DNA from 2 places in the Solibacillus sp. FSL W7-1472 genome. Region 2 is predicted to be linked to the other one. Evidence: a T-box and tRNA genes for the amino acid it is inferred to sense, from the RefSeq annotation. Region 2 holds a T-box; the other holds one or more tRNA genes.
What was found. The T-box of region 2 lies ahead of argS (arginine--tRNA ligase). A T-box ahead of a tRNA ligase gene usually reads a tRNA of that ligase, here a tRNA-Arg.

Region 1 (8,163 bases), 1.8 Mb from region 2:
CGACTCTGCAGTTGAAGAAGGTATTTACTTAACACGTTTTGCGGATAAAGTAACAATCGTACACCGTCGCGATAAACTTCGCGCACAAAAGATTATTCAGGACCGTGCATTTGCCAATGAAAAAATTGACTTCATCTGGAACACAACAGTAAAAGAAATTCATGAAGTTGACGGTAAAGTAGGGAAAGTGACGTTAGTTTCAACAGTTGACGGTACTGAAACGGAAGAGGCTGCAGATGGCGTATTCGTATATGTCGGCATGCTTCCATTAACAGCGCCATTTGCTTCTTTGAATATTTTAAATGAAGCAGGCTATATTGTAACAAACGAGAAAATGGAAACATCAATTCCGGGTATTTATGCAGCGGGCGATGTTCGTGATAAAATGCTGCGTCAAATTGTAACAGCTACAGGTGACGGCAGTATTGCAGCACAATCAGCGCAACATTACGTGGAAGAAATAAAAGAAAAGATAAATCAATAATTCTTTAATATAAATGTAATCATATCGTTACAAAATAAGGGTATACTAAAAGTGGAATTTGTTTTAACCCCCTTATTTTTTTATCCTAAGGTTGTTTCAAGCGTGCTTACGCTGAAGCAACCTCTTTTTTTGTGGCTTTCCGGCACAAATGTTGACTTTATAAATGAAACGCTTGCTTTTACGGAATGCATAGGACAAGGTATAATAGAAATAAGCTTTAGAAAAACACAATTCGCTGCATATAGCGAAATTGTGTCTTTACTTATGTGGAATTCGTGAAATATTAGTTATTCACTTATCCCATTAAATGAAAAAGTTGAGGTGTTGTGTATGCAACGTATTACAAATTTACTCGCTATTAAAGATGGTCAAGTGTTACTGCTGCAAAAACCGAGAAGAGGCTGGTTTGTGGCACCAGGTGGGAAAATGGAGCCAGGAGAGTCCATCTATGACTCCGCTATACGCGAATTTCAGGAAGAGACAAATCTAACACCAAAAGACGTTCATTTAAAAGGTGTATACACAATGGTTATCAAAAATGGGGATACAGTCGTCGATGAGTGGATGCTGTACACATTTATCGCAACTGATGTTGAAGGAACACCATTTGTCGAAACGCGGGAAGGCATTTTAAGCTGGTATGAAATTGAACGTTTAAAGGATCTTCCGATGGCGGCAGGTGACCGTACGAATTTATTATTTGCAGCATTAAATCAAGGTACGCAATATGGTACATTTGAATATACAGAGGATTTTGAGCTAATCAGCGAAAAAATTCAAAACTCGACGGAACAAAACTAGAGGAGATGAAATAAGTGGCTAGTTCGAGCTATACACATGAGTTAGTGATTATTACAGGAATGTCAGGGGCGGGCAAAACGGTTGCAGTTCAAAGTTTTGAGGATTTAGGTTATTACTGTGTAGATAACTTACCTCCGGAGCTTTTAACTACTTTTTTAGCGCTAATGAAGGATTCCGAAAAAAAGATTTCACGTATGGCAGTTGTTATGGATTTACGTGGGAGAGAATTTTTTGGCTCATTGATCGAATCGCTCGACGCACTACTGGACGAAGAAGATATTTTACTCCGTATTTTATTTTTGGAATCCGATGATGCCACATTAGTTCGGCGCTATAAAGAATCACGCCGATCACATCCGCTTGCACCTCAGGGATTACCGCTGGAAGGGATTCAAATGGAGCGCGAACTGCTCTCTGAAGTAAAAGGGCGTGCCAAATCGATCGTCAATACTTCCCAGTTAAAACCACGGGAATTACGTGAACGTATCGCCCAGGAATTCAGCAATATGAGCAGTCCTACGTTTTCGTTAAACATTATGTCATTTGGATTTAAGCATGGGCTGCCGATTGATGCAGATTTAGTATTCGATGTTCGCTTTTTGAAAAATCCTTACTATGTTGAAGAATTGCGACATAAAACAGGGCTACAAACAGAAGTATCCTCTTACGTACTAGCAACAGAAGAAACACAACAGCTAATTGCCAAACTGACTGACTTGTTCACATTCATGATTCCTCATTACCGTAATGAAGGCAAATCACAGCTTGTCATCGCTTTCGGCTGTACGGGCGGGCAACATCGCTCCGTTACACTTGCTGAATACTTCGGGAAGCTATTGGCAAAAAATGATCAAGTCATCGTTACACATAGAGATATCAATCATAGGAAGGATTGATGAGATGAAAAAAAAGAGAACAAGAATCGTCGTAATTGGCGGGGGGACAGGCCTTTCTACAATATTACGCGGTTTAAAGCAGCATCCTTTTGATATTACGGCCATCGTTACGGTTGCAGATGACGGTGGCTCTTCCGGACGTTTGCGGGATGACTATGATATCCCGCCGCCCGGAGATGTGCGAAATGTAATTGCCGCGCTTTCTGATGTAGAGCCGTTAGTGGAGCAGATGTTTCAATATCGCTTTTCCCAATCAAATGATTTAGGCGGACATTCGCTCGGGAATTTGATGTTGACCGCTTTAACGGAAATTACAGGTGATTTTAACCATGCGATTGCTGAGATGAGCAAAGTACTCAATGTGCACGGAAAGGTTATCCCGGCAGCCAATAAAAAGGTTACATTACATGCCGAATTAGCGGATGGGTCGGACATTATCGGCGAGTCGAAAATTCCATCAGGCCATGCACCGATTAAACGGGTATACTTGGAGCCTAGTAACCTCAAACCATTACCTGCTGCAGTTCATGCGATTGAACGAGCAGATTTTATTTTGATTGGACCTGGCAGCCTTTATACGAGCATTATTCCGAATTTATTGGTTAAAGGAATTGGGCAGGCGGTTATTCGTGCGAAAGGCGAAAAAATCTATATTGCCAATTTAATGACACAGCAAGGCGAAACGAGAAGCTTTACTGCCTCACAGCATATAGAAGCAATCCATGAGCATGTGGGAGAAGCATTTATCGAATCGGTACTGATCAATGAAAAGGAGCTACCTCCTTCGATTTACGAAAATTATCGGGAGGAAAATGCTGAGCCTGTTAAGTTTGATATTGAAAGATTGCAAGAAATGGGCATTAATATCATTCCAAAAGAGATTGCGCTTATTGAAAATGGAACAGTACGTCATGATGCGGTAAATCTCGCTGAATGGCTTTTTGAATATACAGTAAAGAAAAGACAAACGATGCAAGAATAGTAGTATGAAACAAACACTACATAGGTTGCTAGGAAAGGGGGAGCGAATCCATGTCATTTGCATCTGAAACAAAGAAAGAACTGACGCAAGTAGAAGCAGGTGATAGTAGTTTAAAGGCAGAAGTTTCTGCTCTTATACGGATGAACGGTTCGTTAAGTTTTGCGAATCGCCAATTAAGCTTAGACGTACAGACAGAAAATGCGGCAATCGCACGTCGGCTTTATACAATTGTAAAAAAGCTTTATCCATATAATGTAGAGTTGCTTGTTCGAAAGAAGATGCGTCTTAAAAAGAACAATGTGTATATATGCCGTGTACGGGAAGGTGCGCGGGAAATTCTTGCGGATTTAGAAATTGTCTCAAATTCATTTGAGTTTAATCATACAATCGCCAAATCAATCATACCGAAAGAAAATGAACGCCGTGCCTATTTACGTGGAGCCTTTTTGGCAGGAGGATCGGTTAACAATCCGGAAACCTCTTCCTACCATTTGGAGATTTATTCTTTATATAAGGAGCACGGGGAAGCGTTGGCAGAGCTCATGAACCGCTATGATCTAAATGCGAAAACAATTGAACGGAAAAAAGGCTTTGTCACGTATTTAAAAGAAGCTGAGAAGATTTCGGATTTTATGAATTTAGTCGGTGCTGTTCAGGCGATGCTGAAGTTTGAAGATGTTCGGATTATTAGGGATATGCGGAACAGTGTAAACCGTATCGTAAACTGTGAAACGGCCAACTTAAATAAAACAATTGGCGCTGCATTGAGGCAAGTGGAAAATATCCGCTATATCGATAATGCGGTAGGGCTTGATCAGCTGCCGGAAAAACTGAGGGAAATTGCACGTCTTCGTGTAGAATATCAGGACGTGACATTAAAAGAGCTCGGTGAAATGGTTTCAACTGGCGTTGTCAGTAAATCAGGTGTCAATCATCGTCTGCGCAAAATCGATGAAATCGCGGATGCGCTCCGTCGTGGAGAGAATATTTAAATCCACTTGCGCTTATGGAGCACATACGTCATGGCGTAATAGAAAAAATTGGTAACGATTTCATAAAAGATGTTTCCAATTGTTGTTCTTTTCGGACAATTTCGTTAAGATAAACATAGAAGCGATGAACGGTTGTGAAAGGGAGTATTTCAAGATGATTGAAAAACAAGTAGAAGTAAAGTTAAAATCGGGCTTACAAGCAAGACAGGCGGCTTTGTTCGTCCAAGAGGCGAATCGTTATAAAGCAGACGTCTATTTACAAAAGGATACGAAAAAAGTGAATGCGAAGTCGATCATGGGCATTATGAGCCTTGCCGTTGCAAAAGGCACGGTTGTCACATTATGGGCAGACGGCCATGACGAAGAAAAAGCAATCAACGCATTACAACTACTTATTGAAAAAGCGGATTAAGACAAAAGCACAGCCAGTTCAGTTTATATGAACGGCTGTGCCTTATTTTTTAAAATACAAAAAAGCATACAAGATGAATCTTGTATGCTCGAATGGATCGATTATTTTAATTGGTTACGCTCATAAATTTTATCGATAAGACCGTATTCCAATGCTTGCTCTGCAGACATGAAGTTGTCACGATCTGTGTCGCGTGCTAACGTTTCGTAATCTTGGCCACTGTTTTCAGCCATGATGCGGTTTAGTTTTTCACGTAAGTGTAAAATACGTTTTGCAGCGATTTCGATTTCTGTTGCTTGACCTTGTGCACCGCCAAGTGGTTGGTGAATCATTACTTCTGCGTTTGGTAAAGAAACACGTTTGCCTTTTGCACCAGCAGAAAGCAGGAATGCACCCATTGATGCAGCCATACCGATACAGATTGTTGATACATCAGGTTTGATGAAGTTCATCGTATCGTAGATCGCCATACCTGAAGTGATAGAGCCACCTGGTGAGTTGATATATAGGTAGATATCTTTATCTGGATCTTCAGCTTCTAAAAATAATAGCTGTGCTACGATTGAGTTCGCAACATTGTCGTCAATCCCACTACCTAATAAAATGATGCGGTCTTTAAGTAAACGTGAATAAATGTCATATGCACGCTCGCCGCGGTTTGTTTGTTCAATAACTGTAGGAATTAAGTTCATTGAAAAATCCTCCCTTTGTTAAAGCTTATATTCGATTACTTTTGCTGAAAATGACAAATATTTCAGCTGTAAACCTATCATACACGTATTAGTCAGTTATGGTCAAATATAAACTCTGATTTTTACAGTTGAAAATAAGGTGTTCCATCTGTATAATGAAAAAAGTTGCACATATTATTATTTATATGTCCTCGTGGTGTAATGGATAACACTTCAGATTCCGGTTCTGAGGCTGGGGGTTCGATTCCCTCCGAGGGCGCTTTCTTTTTAAAGATTATTACTGATCTATATAGAGTTAAAATAATCTTTCTCTTCCATTTTTCTACAGTTTATTTTTGGCGCTACACTATAAATTTCCTAAACCATTCTAATTTAAACGCTCTTCCTATAAAAAATAAAATTCTTTATTAAAAATCACAATTTATACTTGAATTATATGTGAAAAATTAGTACATTATTAAATGTTGTGTTTTCACAAAACTAGTTAGATAGACTATATTATCATGTCCTTTAGGGGGCACCATTTTACTGTTTTAATATACGTTTCAATATCAATTGCAAAAAATCATCTGAGGTTTTTTTGCAATAGAGAATGAAGTTTTATTAGGATAAAAAGAATCACTGTACCGGTTCTTTTTATCCTTCATTCGTTCTCTACCTAAAAATAATAATTCAAGGCTGCATCAGAGGGAGTTCCTCTTGTGCAGTCTTTTTTGTTTTGAATAAAAATTACCTATCTAATTGACATATATTTTAAATAACAGGGAATATATGTAATGGAATTAGAGTCCTTTTGAAGAGGGAAATACAATAATGAAATAGTAATAGAGTGAATAAATATTAAAATATATGCAAATATACCGTTAATTTTGTTATAATAATTCATCATACTGCAATAATAATCAATTTTTTAAAAATTAAATGTTGTATATTAATTGCGGAATTAATATAATTGAACATGTTATTAACAAAAAAACTACTACATCCAGGAGGATATTCATAATGAGTACTAGAAAACTATTTAAATGGGCAGCACCTTTAGCTGCAGCTTCAATGATTTTAACAGCATGTGGAGCGGACGAATCGACATCTACAGGGGATAAAGAATATAAGAAAATTGTTGCAGGTACGGAAGCTACATATGCACCATTTGAATACTTAGATGATAAAGGAAATGTTGTCGGCTTAGATTCAGAGATTTTAGCAGCGATCGGCGAAGAGATGGGCATTGAAACAGAAGTGAAAAATGTAGGCTGGGACTCAATGATGAGCCAAGTAACAACTGGTGAAGTGGATATGGGCGCAGCGGCTATTACAATTACAGATGAGCGTAAAGAATCATATGACTTTACAGATCCTTACTATGAAGCGACTTTACTGATCGTGACAAAAGAAGGATCGACAGTTGCATCGCTGGAAGATATTAAAGACAAAAAAATTGCAGTACAGATTAATACAACAGGCCACATCGCAGCACAGGAATTGCAAGGCGTTGCAAGCTCAAAAATTTTAGCATATGAAAACTTCTCTGTTGCGTTAACAGAAGTGCTGACAGGTGCTGCTGATGCCGCAATCGGTGATAATGCAGTAATTTTAGATTACCTTGAAAACAATCCTGATTCAGGCTTAAGAGCGGTAGAGGATACTTCATTTGAGAAAGACTACTTCGGCTTTATGGTGAAAAAGGGCAATAAAGAGCTATTGGACATTTTAAATGAAGGACTTCAAAAAATTAAAGACAATGGCAAGTTAGCTGAAATTACAGGTACGGAAATCGAATAAGCTTTATTTTAATTTATTGGAGGGTTTCAGATGGATTTTTTTGATTTTTTCCGTTGGGATATAATCTGGAACTACCGTGAACTATATGCAAAAGGACTTTGGGCGACTATTGTTTTAACAGCATGTGGTTATATTGGTGGTATCATATTCGGTCTAGTTTTAGGATTAGGCCAAGTTTCAACAAAAAAATGGATTTACTGGCCGGCTAAAATTTATGTCGACGTATTCCGTGGTACGCCAATGCTCGTACAATTATTATTAATTCACTTAGCTGTTATTCCAACTATTTTTGGAACATCGCAAGGTTGGTGGGTATCGGGTATTGTCGGTCTGATTTTAAACAGTGCCGCATACAATGCAGAAATTTTCCGTGCAGGGATCCAGTCGATTGACAAAGGGCAAATGGAAGCTGCAAGATCATTAGGGTTAACACAGGGCCAGGCGATGCGCAAAGTTATTTTACCGCAGGCGTTCCGTCGTATGATTCCGCCATTAGGGAATGAATTTATCGCATTGTTAAAGGATTCTTCACTTGTAACGGTAATCGCCGGGGCCGAGATTTTATATGTAAGTAAAGTAGTAGCCGGAACGTATCAGCGTTTCTGGGAGCCTTATTTATTCGCAGCGTTCCTATACCTTGTATTGACGTATGCTGTAACGAAGCTTATTGCATTTATCGAAAAACGAGTTGATATTAATTACAACCCACGTAAGAAAAAGGAGCGCGCGTAAATGATTAAAGTAGAAAACTTACACAAGCATTTTGGCAAGCTCGAAGTGTTAAAAGGAATCGATTATGAAGTACATGAAAAGGAAGTAGTTTGTGTCATCGGGCCATCTGGTTCTGGGAAATCAACGTTTCTTCGCTGCATGAATTTGCTGGAGGAAGTAACGGATGGTGCGATTTATATTCAAGGTGTCAAAATCAATGATCCGAAAACAAACATTAACGATATCCGTACAGAAGTGGGGATGGTGTTCCAACAGTTCAACCTATTCCCGCATATGTCGGTCATCAATAATATTACAATGGCGCCAATGCAAATTCGCCAACTGAACAAAGCCGATGCCGAAAAATTGGCACTCGAGCTATTGGATAAGGTCGGTTTGCGTGAAAAAGCA
Region 2 (8,163 bases):
GCATTTGCAACATCGCTTGCTCAAAGTGCCATTGGAGCAATCGGCCTCATTAAAAAGAGTATTTTAGCCGCGGAAGAATTGCCGTTAGAACAAGGGTTATTAGTAGAACGGGAAGCCTTCGCGAAAACATTTACTACAGGGGAAGTAAATGAAGGCATCCGCGCGTTCTTTGAAAAGCGCCCTCCAAATTTTTTGAAGCCAGTCACAAATCAATAAATGGAACATTTGGGGGCCGTGTTGAAAGTTCAGCTTTCAGTACGGCCTTTAATTTAATATGGAAGGATGAAAGATTTATGCTGTTAAAAGGATTAAAAGTGCTGGATTTCTCCACATTATTGCCAGGCCCGTTTGCGACGATGATGCTGGCGGATCTTGGAGCGGAAGTTGTTCATGTTACCAAACCGGTAGAAGAAGGGAAGCAATGGGGGCCGAATGATTATTTGCAGCGTTCTAAAAAGTCGCTGGCGGTCGATTTGAAGTCTCCGGAAGTAGTCAAATCGCTAAAGGAGCTTTTAAAGGAGCAGAAATATGATATTGTAGTTGAGCAGTTCCGGCCTGGCGTGATGGCGCGCCTTGGTCTCGATTATGAAACGCTTAAAGCCATCAATCCTGGCTTAATTTACTGTTCCATTACAGGCTATGGTCAAACAGGTCTATATCGTGAGCGTGGCGGGCATGATATTAATTATATATCCTTGTCGGGAGTGCAAGGCTACTCCGGCACGAAAGAAAATGGCCCGGCAAATATAGGTTTTCAGGTGGCCGACTTGGCAGGTGGATCAATGCATGCAGTGATCGGTATTTTATCGGCTGTCATTTATCGGGATAAAACGGGGGTAGGGCAGCATCTTGATATTAGTATGACGGACTGCGCATTAACGCTAAATGCCTTATTTGCCCAGGATTATTTAGCAGAAGGAAAACCGCTGCCACGTGAAGAGCTGATCCTAAACGGCGGCTCGTTATATGGTTATTATGAAACGCTGGATGGTCGGTACCTTTCTGTCGGCAGTCTTGAACCGAAATTCAGACAGCAGTTATGTCAGGCAATCGGTCATCCGGATTTACTTCCATTAGCGATGAGTAATAAACCGGAAGATATTGCAAAGATGAAAGAACAGCTGCAAAGTATTTTCCTGCAAAAGACGCTTGATGAATGGCACTCTATTTTCTTCGAAGTGGATGCTTGTGTTGAACCGGTATTGACCTTTGAAGAAACGGTTGCACACCCGCTTTTCAAGGACCGGGATATGTTTGTGGAAATAGCAAAGCCGGATGGAACAACCCAAAAACAAATTGCATGTCCGATTAAGTCCAATCTCTTCAAAGCTTCGTATGGGACAGTCGGAGTACATGCAGGAACACATAACAATGAAATTTTAGGAAGCCTGTTAAAGAAGTAGGGAATGCGATACGGATGAATACATGTATAAATATGTCTCCTAAACCGCATAACACCGGAGATCTGGGAGTGCAAGTGTAAAAAATATTAATTTTTATTGCGTTCATATTAAAAATACTTAATATTTATAAGAGTAATTACTGTTCTTTTTTTGAAAAATATTTTAAGATATAAACGAATTACAAGATTGTTGAGCAGGTGAACTATGAAAAACTTAAAACTTAGTGTTTTCCTTCTAACCGTTCCACTTTTACTGGCAGGTTGTGAGAGTGTTGAGAACAAAGAAGGCTTCTTCTATTCAACATTTGTACGTCCGATGGATTGGACACTAAACACATTTGGTGAATTATTTAACGGCAGCTATGGTTTGGCTATTATTGCTATTATTTTAATTATTCGTCTCGTACTAATGCCGTTTATGCTTAAAACTTACCGCAGTCAAGCTACAATGAAAGTGAAAATGGATTTTGTCCGCCCGCAAATGGAGGATATCCAGACACGTTTAAAAGCAGCAAAAACTCCGGAAGAAAGAATGACAGTTCAGCAGGAAATGATGTCGCTCTACAAAGAACATAATATTAATCCGTTAAATATGGGCTGCCTGCCAGCGCTTATACAAATGCCGATTATTATGGGCTTATACTATGCGATTTTATATTCAGCTGAAATTAAAACACATTCATTCCTATGGTTTGACCTTGGCTCTACGGATATTTGGATGACTGCAATCGCAGGTGTCGTATATTTTGTACAAGCGAAAGTCTCGCTTCAAACCGTACCAGAAGCTCAGAAGAATCAAATGAAACTGATGATTTACGTATCGCCGATTATGATTGTCATTATTTCATTGTCTTCGATGGCTGCACTCCCACTGTACTGGGCAGTCGGAGGGTTATTCTTAATTGTCCAAACTTATATTGGACGCAAATTTTTCTCAAGCATCCCTGAAACTAAGGGAAATGAATAAATATAAGTTATGCCGCTGCTAAAGGCTTACTGAACTAAAACTACTGAGACAATGATTTCAGTAGTTTTTTTATGCGTTGCGATCAGAGTGAATTTATTATCTAATAAACTTGAGTATTGTTCTAATATATTTTAAAATCTTCTAATAAAAAACTTATTTTCTAATATAGTTGTCAGTTGTTCAAATAAGTGGTCAAGATTGTCGAATAAAGCGTCCGGTTGTTCTAATATGTCATAAGCATCTTCTAATAAACGTGTCAACTGTTCCAATAAAGGTAATTCCAGATATTTGAAAGCCCCCTTAGTAACTGAAAAACTTAGCATACTGCCTATATTTCCGGTAATTTTCTAAAATATAGTCGCAATTGACTAATATCCACCTCAGATTATCTAATAACAACGATTATTTAGTAATTAAATTTGCATACAATTTATATTGACATTGATTATCCTTAATGGATATAATTCAGTAAATTTAAATTCGATGAAAAAGACAGTAATTTACAATTTTTTTGGTAAGCGAGCTGGGGATTGGTGAGAGCCTGGTGCAAAATATGTAAATGAAGCGCACTTTGGAGAAGCAGTCTGAACATAAGTAGGACCTGCCGGGGAGTCACCTCGTTATTAATGGAAAGTGGTCACAATTTGTGGCAACTAGAGTGGTACCACGGGAATTTGAAGCTCTCGTCTCTATTTTTGAGACGGGGGCTTTTTATATTGGGAGGAGATAATATGTATAAAAAAATTGCATCAATTATTCAAGATGCTGTGCCGCAGAAAATAATAACAAATATCGAAATTGAACAACTATTAGAAAGGCCAAAGTATCAGCATTTAGGGGATATAGCTTTCCCATGCTTTACGCTTGCTAAATCATTAAAGAAAGCCCCAAATGTTATCGCTATAGAAATAGGCGACAATATTAAAAGTGATTTTATTCAGGAAGTTCATGTTGTTGGAGGCTATATAAATTTATTTTTAAATAAGTTACAGGTGACAAGAGACGTCATGGCCAAAATTATGATCGCTCACGAATCATATGGACAACAAGAAATACAGCAGAAGAATATCGTGATTGATTTTTCATCACCGAATATTGCAAAGCCATTCTCAATGGGGCATCTTCGTTCTACGGTCATTGGAAATGCTCTTGCAAATATTGCAGAAAAGAACGGATACAATGTCATTCGGATAAATCATCTTGGCGACTGGGGTACCCAATTCGGTAAATTGCTTGTGGCATTCCAATTGTGGGGAGAAAAAGAACGTGTTCAACAATCATCTATTGAAGAACTTTTGAAGCTATACGTGAAGTTCCATGATGAGGCAGAAACAAATGAATCCTTAAATGAGGAAGCAAGATCGGCATTTAAAGCGCTCGAAGATAATGATCCACAGGCAATGGCATTATGGACCTGGTTTAAAAGTGCCTCCTTAGAAGAATTTAAGCAAATCTACGAGCAGCTTCATATTCAGTTTGATACGTATGAAGGGGAAGCTTTTTATAATGAAAAAATGCAGTCTGTTGTTGATGAATTAAAAAAGAAGCAATTACTCACAGAGTCGGATGGTGCGAATGTTGTTGAGCTTGAAGATATGCCACCTTGTTTAATAACAAAACAGGATGGTGCAACATTATATGCTACCCGTGATTTAGCCGCAGCTTTTTATAGACAGGCGCAATATGAACCATCCCAAGTTTTCTATGTGGTAGGGAATGAGCAAACACTGCATTTCAAACAAGTATTTCAAGTTATCTCAAAAATGGGCTATCCATGGTCGGGAAATCTGAAACATGTACCATTTGGAATGATGTTGAAAGATGGGAAAAAGATGTCCACACGTAAAGGCAGAGTCATTTTATTGAAGGATGTATTAAAAGAAGCAGTGGAAACAGCGTCGAGAAATATAGAGGAAAAAAATCCGACGTTAAATAATAAACAGAATGTTGCTGACCAAGTAGGGATTGGCGCGGTAATATTTAATGATTTAAAGAACTTCCGCTTAAACGATATTGAATTTTCATTACCTCAAATGTTGAATTTTGAAGGTGAAACAGGTCCTTATGTACAATATACGCACGCCCGGATCCATTCCATTTTAGAAAAAGCAAAGTATACAGCAAGTAATGAAGTAACGGTGATGGAATTAGAGAATTCAGCTTGGGAGGTTATTAAGCTGCTGCAACAATATCCTCAAGTAATTACAGATAGTTTCGAACAAGTAGATCCTTCCTTAATTGCGAAATATGTATTGCAATTAGCGCGGATATTCAATAAATATTATGCAAATACAAAGATTTTAGTGGAAGATGAACAGCTAGAAAGTCGTTTACAGTTATGTTTTGCAGTAGCAACCGTTTTAAAGGATGGTTTGAAGTTACTGGGAATAAAATCACCGGAAAGTATGTAAAGAATTAAATTTTCTTTGAACGATTTAAAAGTCAACAACAGTATTTAATCGATATTTAAATATAAAGATAAAAATATTAAATACTCATTGTATCCCCAGACCAACTATGCGAAAATTTATTAGAATATTGGAAAAATAAGGGGTGGGACTATGTGGGAACAGCAGCTAATTGAAACGAAGCGTGGAATTTTTGAAGTTTTTACAAAAGGCGAAGGGAATCCGGTCTGTGTAACGCATTTATACAGTGAATTTAACGAAAACGGGAATCGCTTTGCGGAAATGTTTGTCCCGTATTATAAAGTGCATTTAGTGAACTTACGTGGCTGTGGAAAATCAACGGATGATGTGTCTGTTTTTAATTATGGCATGCACGATAGCGTAGAGGATCTGGAGGCAATACGTTTAGCATTAGGTTTTGATATATGGGGATTTGCCGGGCATTCAACAGGCGGGATGCTGGCATTAAACTATGCTATTTTGCATCCGGAAAGTGTAGAATTTCTCGTAGCTGGCGGTCTTTGTGCTTCTGCAGAATATATGCATCATCCCGCAAGTATTTACTGCAAGGAAAATCCGAACAATAAAAGAATTCTTGAGATTTTAGCGATGCTTCGAGATCCATCTTCAACGGTCGAACAAAGAAGAGCGGGTTCTAAAGAATGGGCGCTTATGTCGCTATACAAAGAACAAAACTATGACAATATGATAAGTCGTCCGAACAGCGGAAAAACAGTTTCGAAAAGACTGGATTATTTTTCATATAAAGAGCTGCCCAACTTCGATTTGCGACCACAATTACCGACTGTGAAAACAAGAGCTTATATATACGGCGGTTTATACGATGCGCAATGTCCATATGAATTTGCAGTGGAAGCAGCGGATTTACTGGCGAATGCGACATTGACGACATTTGCAGAGAGTAACCACCACCCGGTTATTGAAGAAGAAAAAAAGTTCTCGGAATTTGTGCGCAACCTATCTCAACTGCAATCCATCCGATAGTGAATATAGGAGTCATGCTATATGTATACAAAGAACGAAAGAGAAAATTATTTTCAAAATGTAGTATCTAAGATTAAAGGAATCCAGGATGTGGAAGGCATTATCCAGTTAGGCTCTGGAACTATTGGCTACAGTGATCGATACTCTGATATTGATTTAATGATAGCAACGACAGAACAGGTAGGTTTGGCAAAAGATTTCATTAAAGCTGAGCTACAAAGGATGGGTGCCTTTTATATAAAGGAAGGAAAGTTCAGCGATGAGATTTTTTTACTTATACCTTTCTTTGAAAATGGACTAGAAATGAATTTATCTGTATTATCAACCCCTCATCTGAATGTAAAATCCCCTTTATGGAAACTTGTTTTTGATCGTAATGGTGGAGTTCAGTCAAAAATGATTGAAGAAAATGAAAATTTTTTAAAGCAAGATCAGCCTTATATGAATAAGTTCAATATTACATTTGAATATGCCTATCATTTAAGAAAGTTGCGTATTGAAGTTCGACGCGGGAATTTAATATATGCGATGAAGATGCTTGAAGTATTGCGGGAGTTGACGTTAACAGTCCAAATATTAAATGAACAAAAAAAGCTTCATCAATTTAAAGCCTACCATACATTAGAAAATGATTTTGTAACGCAATTAATGGGTAGTTATCCGACATTAGTAGGCACTACAGCGATTGAGCAGGCTGCTTATACAGTAACCGAACTTTTTAAAAGTACAGTAATGAAAAATGCAATGTTCGATTATGACGAACAATTATTTAAAATCTCCGAAATTTGAATAAGTGAAAAGGAGAAATTTATGGAAGAAATAATAGTAGAAAACGACATCGTCAAATTAAGACCGGTCCAAATGAGCGATATTGAAGCTATTGCAAATGCTGCGAATGACGAGCGGATTTGGGAGCATATGTCGGTAACATTGCTTACGCAGGAAGCAGTTGAGAACTATATCGAAAATGCGATTAAAGAAAGAGAAAAAGGCATTTCATATATGTTTGCGGTGATCGAGAAAAAAACGGATAACATTGTAGGCTGTACATCTTTTCTTGATATTTCATTTCCCCATAAACGGCTGGAAATAGGGGCTACGTGGTATAACCCGACTGTTTGGCGTTCAGCGATTAATACAAATTGTAAGTTTTTATTATTCCAATACTGTTTTGAAGTACTTAATTTAAATCGTATTCAAATTAAAACAGGGCACGAAAATTACCGTTCACAAAAAGCCATTGAACGCATTGGTGCAGTAAAAGAAGGCGTTTTACGCAATCATATGATTCGAAAAGAAGGAACAATTCGTCATACCATTATGTATAGTGTCATTGTGGAAGATTGGGAAAAACTTAAAACCAGGTTCATTGAGGCTTTGTTAAAATAAATTTGAAGGTTAGTTAATGGCAATGATAAGTATTTATAAGAAAATCACATTTTTTCGAGCCTTTTAACACGAATTGTATGGAATAAACGAACATTATCGTGTCATATCACAAATTTTCATATACAATGAAAGAGGTTAATCTTTAATAGGAATACTCATTACCTATTAAATATAGATATATTCGGTGTAGGTGAAAAATTTGGGACGAACGAAAACATATATAAGTATAGATATAGAAGCCGCCCTTATACGCGGTAAGCAGTATATTATTGAAATTGGTGCGGTTAAATGGTTGCCAGATGGTACAACAGAAACATTTACGCAGCTTATTCAGCCTTATAAATTCAAAAAACTGAACGCGCATATTCAAAAGTTAACTGGTATTACCACAGAGCAGCTAGTTGATGCACCTTCTTTTAAAGAAGCTTTTACTAAATTTAAACGCTGGTGTAAGCAGGATTATGTATTTTTAACATTTGGTGAATTTGATCGGAAAGTATTAGAAGAAGAGCTGTCACGCAATTACATAAAAAACGATTGCTTATATCCAATGATCGATTTTCAGCAAAAATATATGATTGCAAACGGTTTAAAAGAGCAGCCTTCATTAGGCGGGTTAATGGCACAGCTTGGATTGGAAAACGAAACACAGCACCGGGCATTAGCTGATGCGGCAAGTCTGCTCTCAATCTTTGTTAAAGTGGATGGAGATAAAATCATTGAACAGCAGCAGACGAATGATTTTATTTTATTGCTGACAAATTTCAAAATGCTGGAAACGACATATGAGCTTGTCATTTCTGCGACAAATTGCAAAATCGAGGATAACGGGATAACGATTCAATCAATGGAAACTTTCCGTGATGAGCTTCCTTTTACTGTTCAAATGGTTGAACGTCAAGGAGAAGATGGGGAAATGACAACAGTGGAAAAAGTTTCGATTAAACCGAATGTGCAGGCAAAGCAGCTGTTGCAACAGATTTCCGAAAATA

Region 1: it has a tRNA-Arg gene. The T-box ahead of argS (arginine--tRNA ligase) is inferred to sense a tRNA for this amino acid. The anticodon was not compared.

The regions. Positions count from the first base shown of each region.
Region 1 is NZ_CP150208.1:3,276,054-3,284,216, reverse strand. Features, by position in the region: gene trxB (thioredoxin-disulfide reductase) at 1-484, shown strand, start outside; gene MKY07_RS16405 (8-oxo-dGTP diphosphatase) at 815-1,285, shown strand; gene rapZ (RNase adapter RapZ) at 1,300-2,181, shown strand; gene MKY07_RS16395 (YvcK family protein) at 2,186-3,163, shown strand; gene whiA (DNA-binding protein WhiA) at 3,214-4,155, shown strand; gene MKY07_RS16385 (HPr family phosphocarrier protein) at 4,310-4,567, shown strand; gene clpP (ATP-dependent Clp endopeptidase proteolytic subunit ClpP) at 4,669-5,259, opposite strand; tRNA gene MKY07_RS16375 (tRNA-Arg) at 5,447-5,518, shown strand; gene MKY07_RS16370 (basic amino acid ABC transporter substrate-binding protein) at 6,262-7,041, shown strand; gene MKY07_RS16365 (amino acid ABC transporter permease) at 7,072-7,773, shown strand; gene MKY07_RS16360 (amino acid ABC transporter ATP-binding protein) at 7,774-8,163, shown strand, end outside.
Region 2 is NZ_CP150208.1:1,439,245-1,447,407, forward strand. Features, by position in the region: gene MKY07_RS07000 (enoyl-CoA hydratase/isomerase family protein) at 1-216, shown strand, start outside; gene MKY07_RS07005 (CaiB/BaiF CoA-transferase family protein) at 294-1,403, shown strand; gene yidC (membrane protein insertase YidC) at 1,608-2,369, shown strand; T-box leader at 2,844-3,063, shown strand; gene argS (arginine--tRNA ligase) at 3,101-4,780, shown strand; gene MKY07_RS07020 (alpha/beta hydrolase) at 4,931-5,782, shown strand; gene MKY07_RS07025 (hypothetical protein) at 5,804-6,571, shown strand; gene MKY07_RS07030 (GNAT family protein) at 6,593-7,171, shown strand; gene MKY07_RS07035 (3'-5' exonuclease) at 7,362-8,163, shown strand, end outside.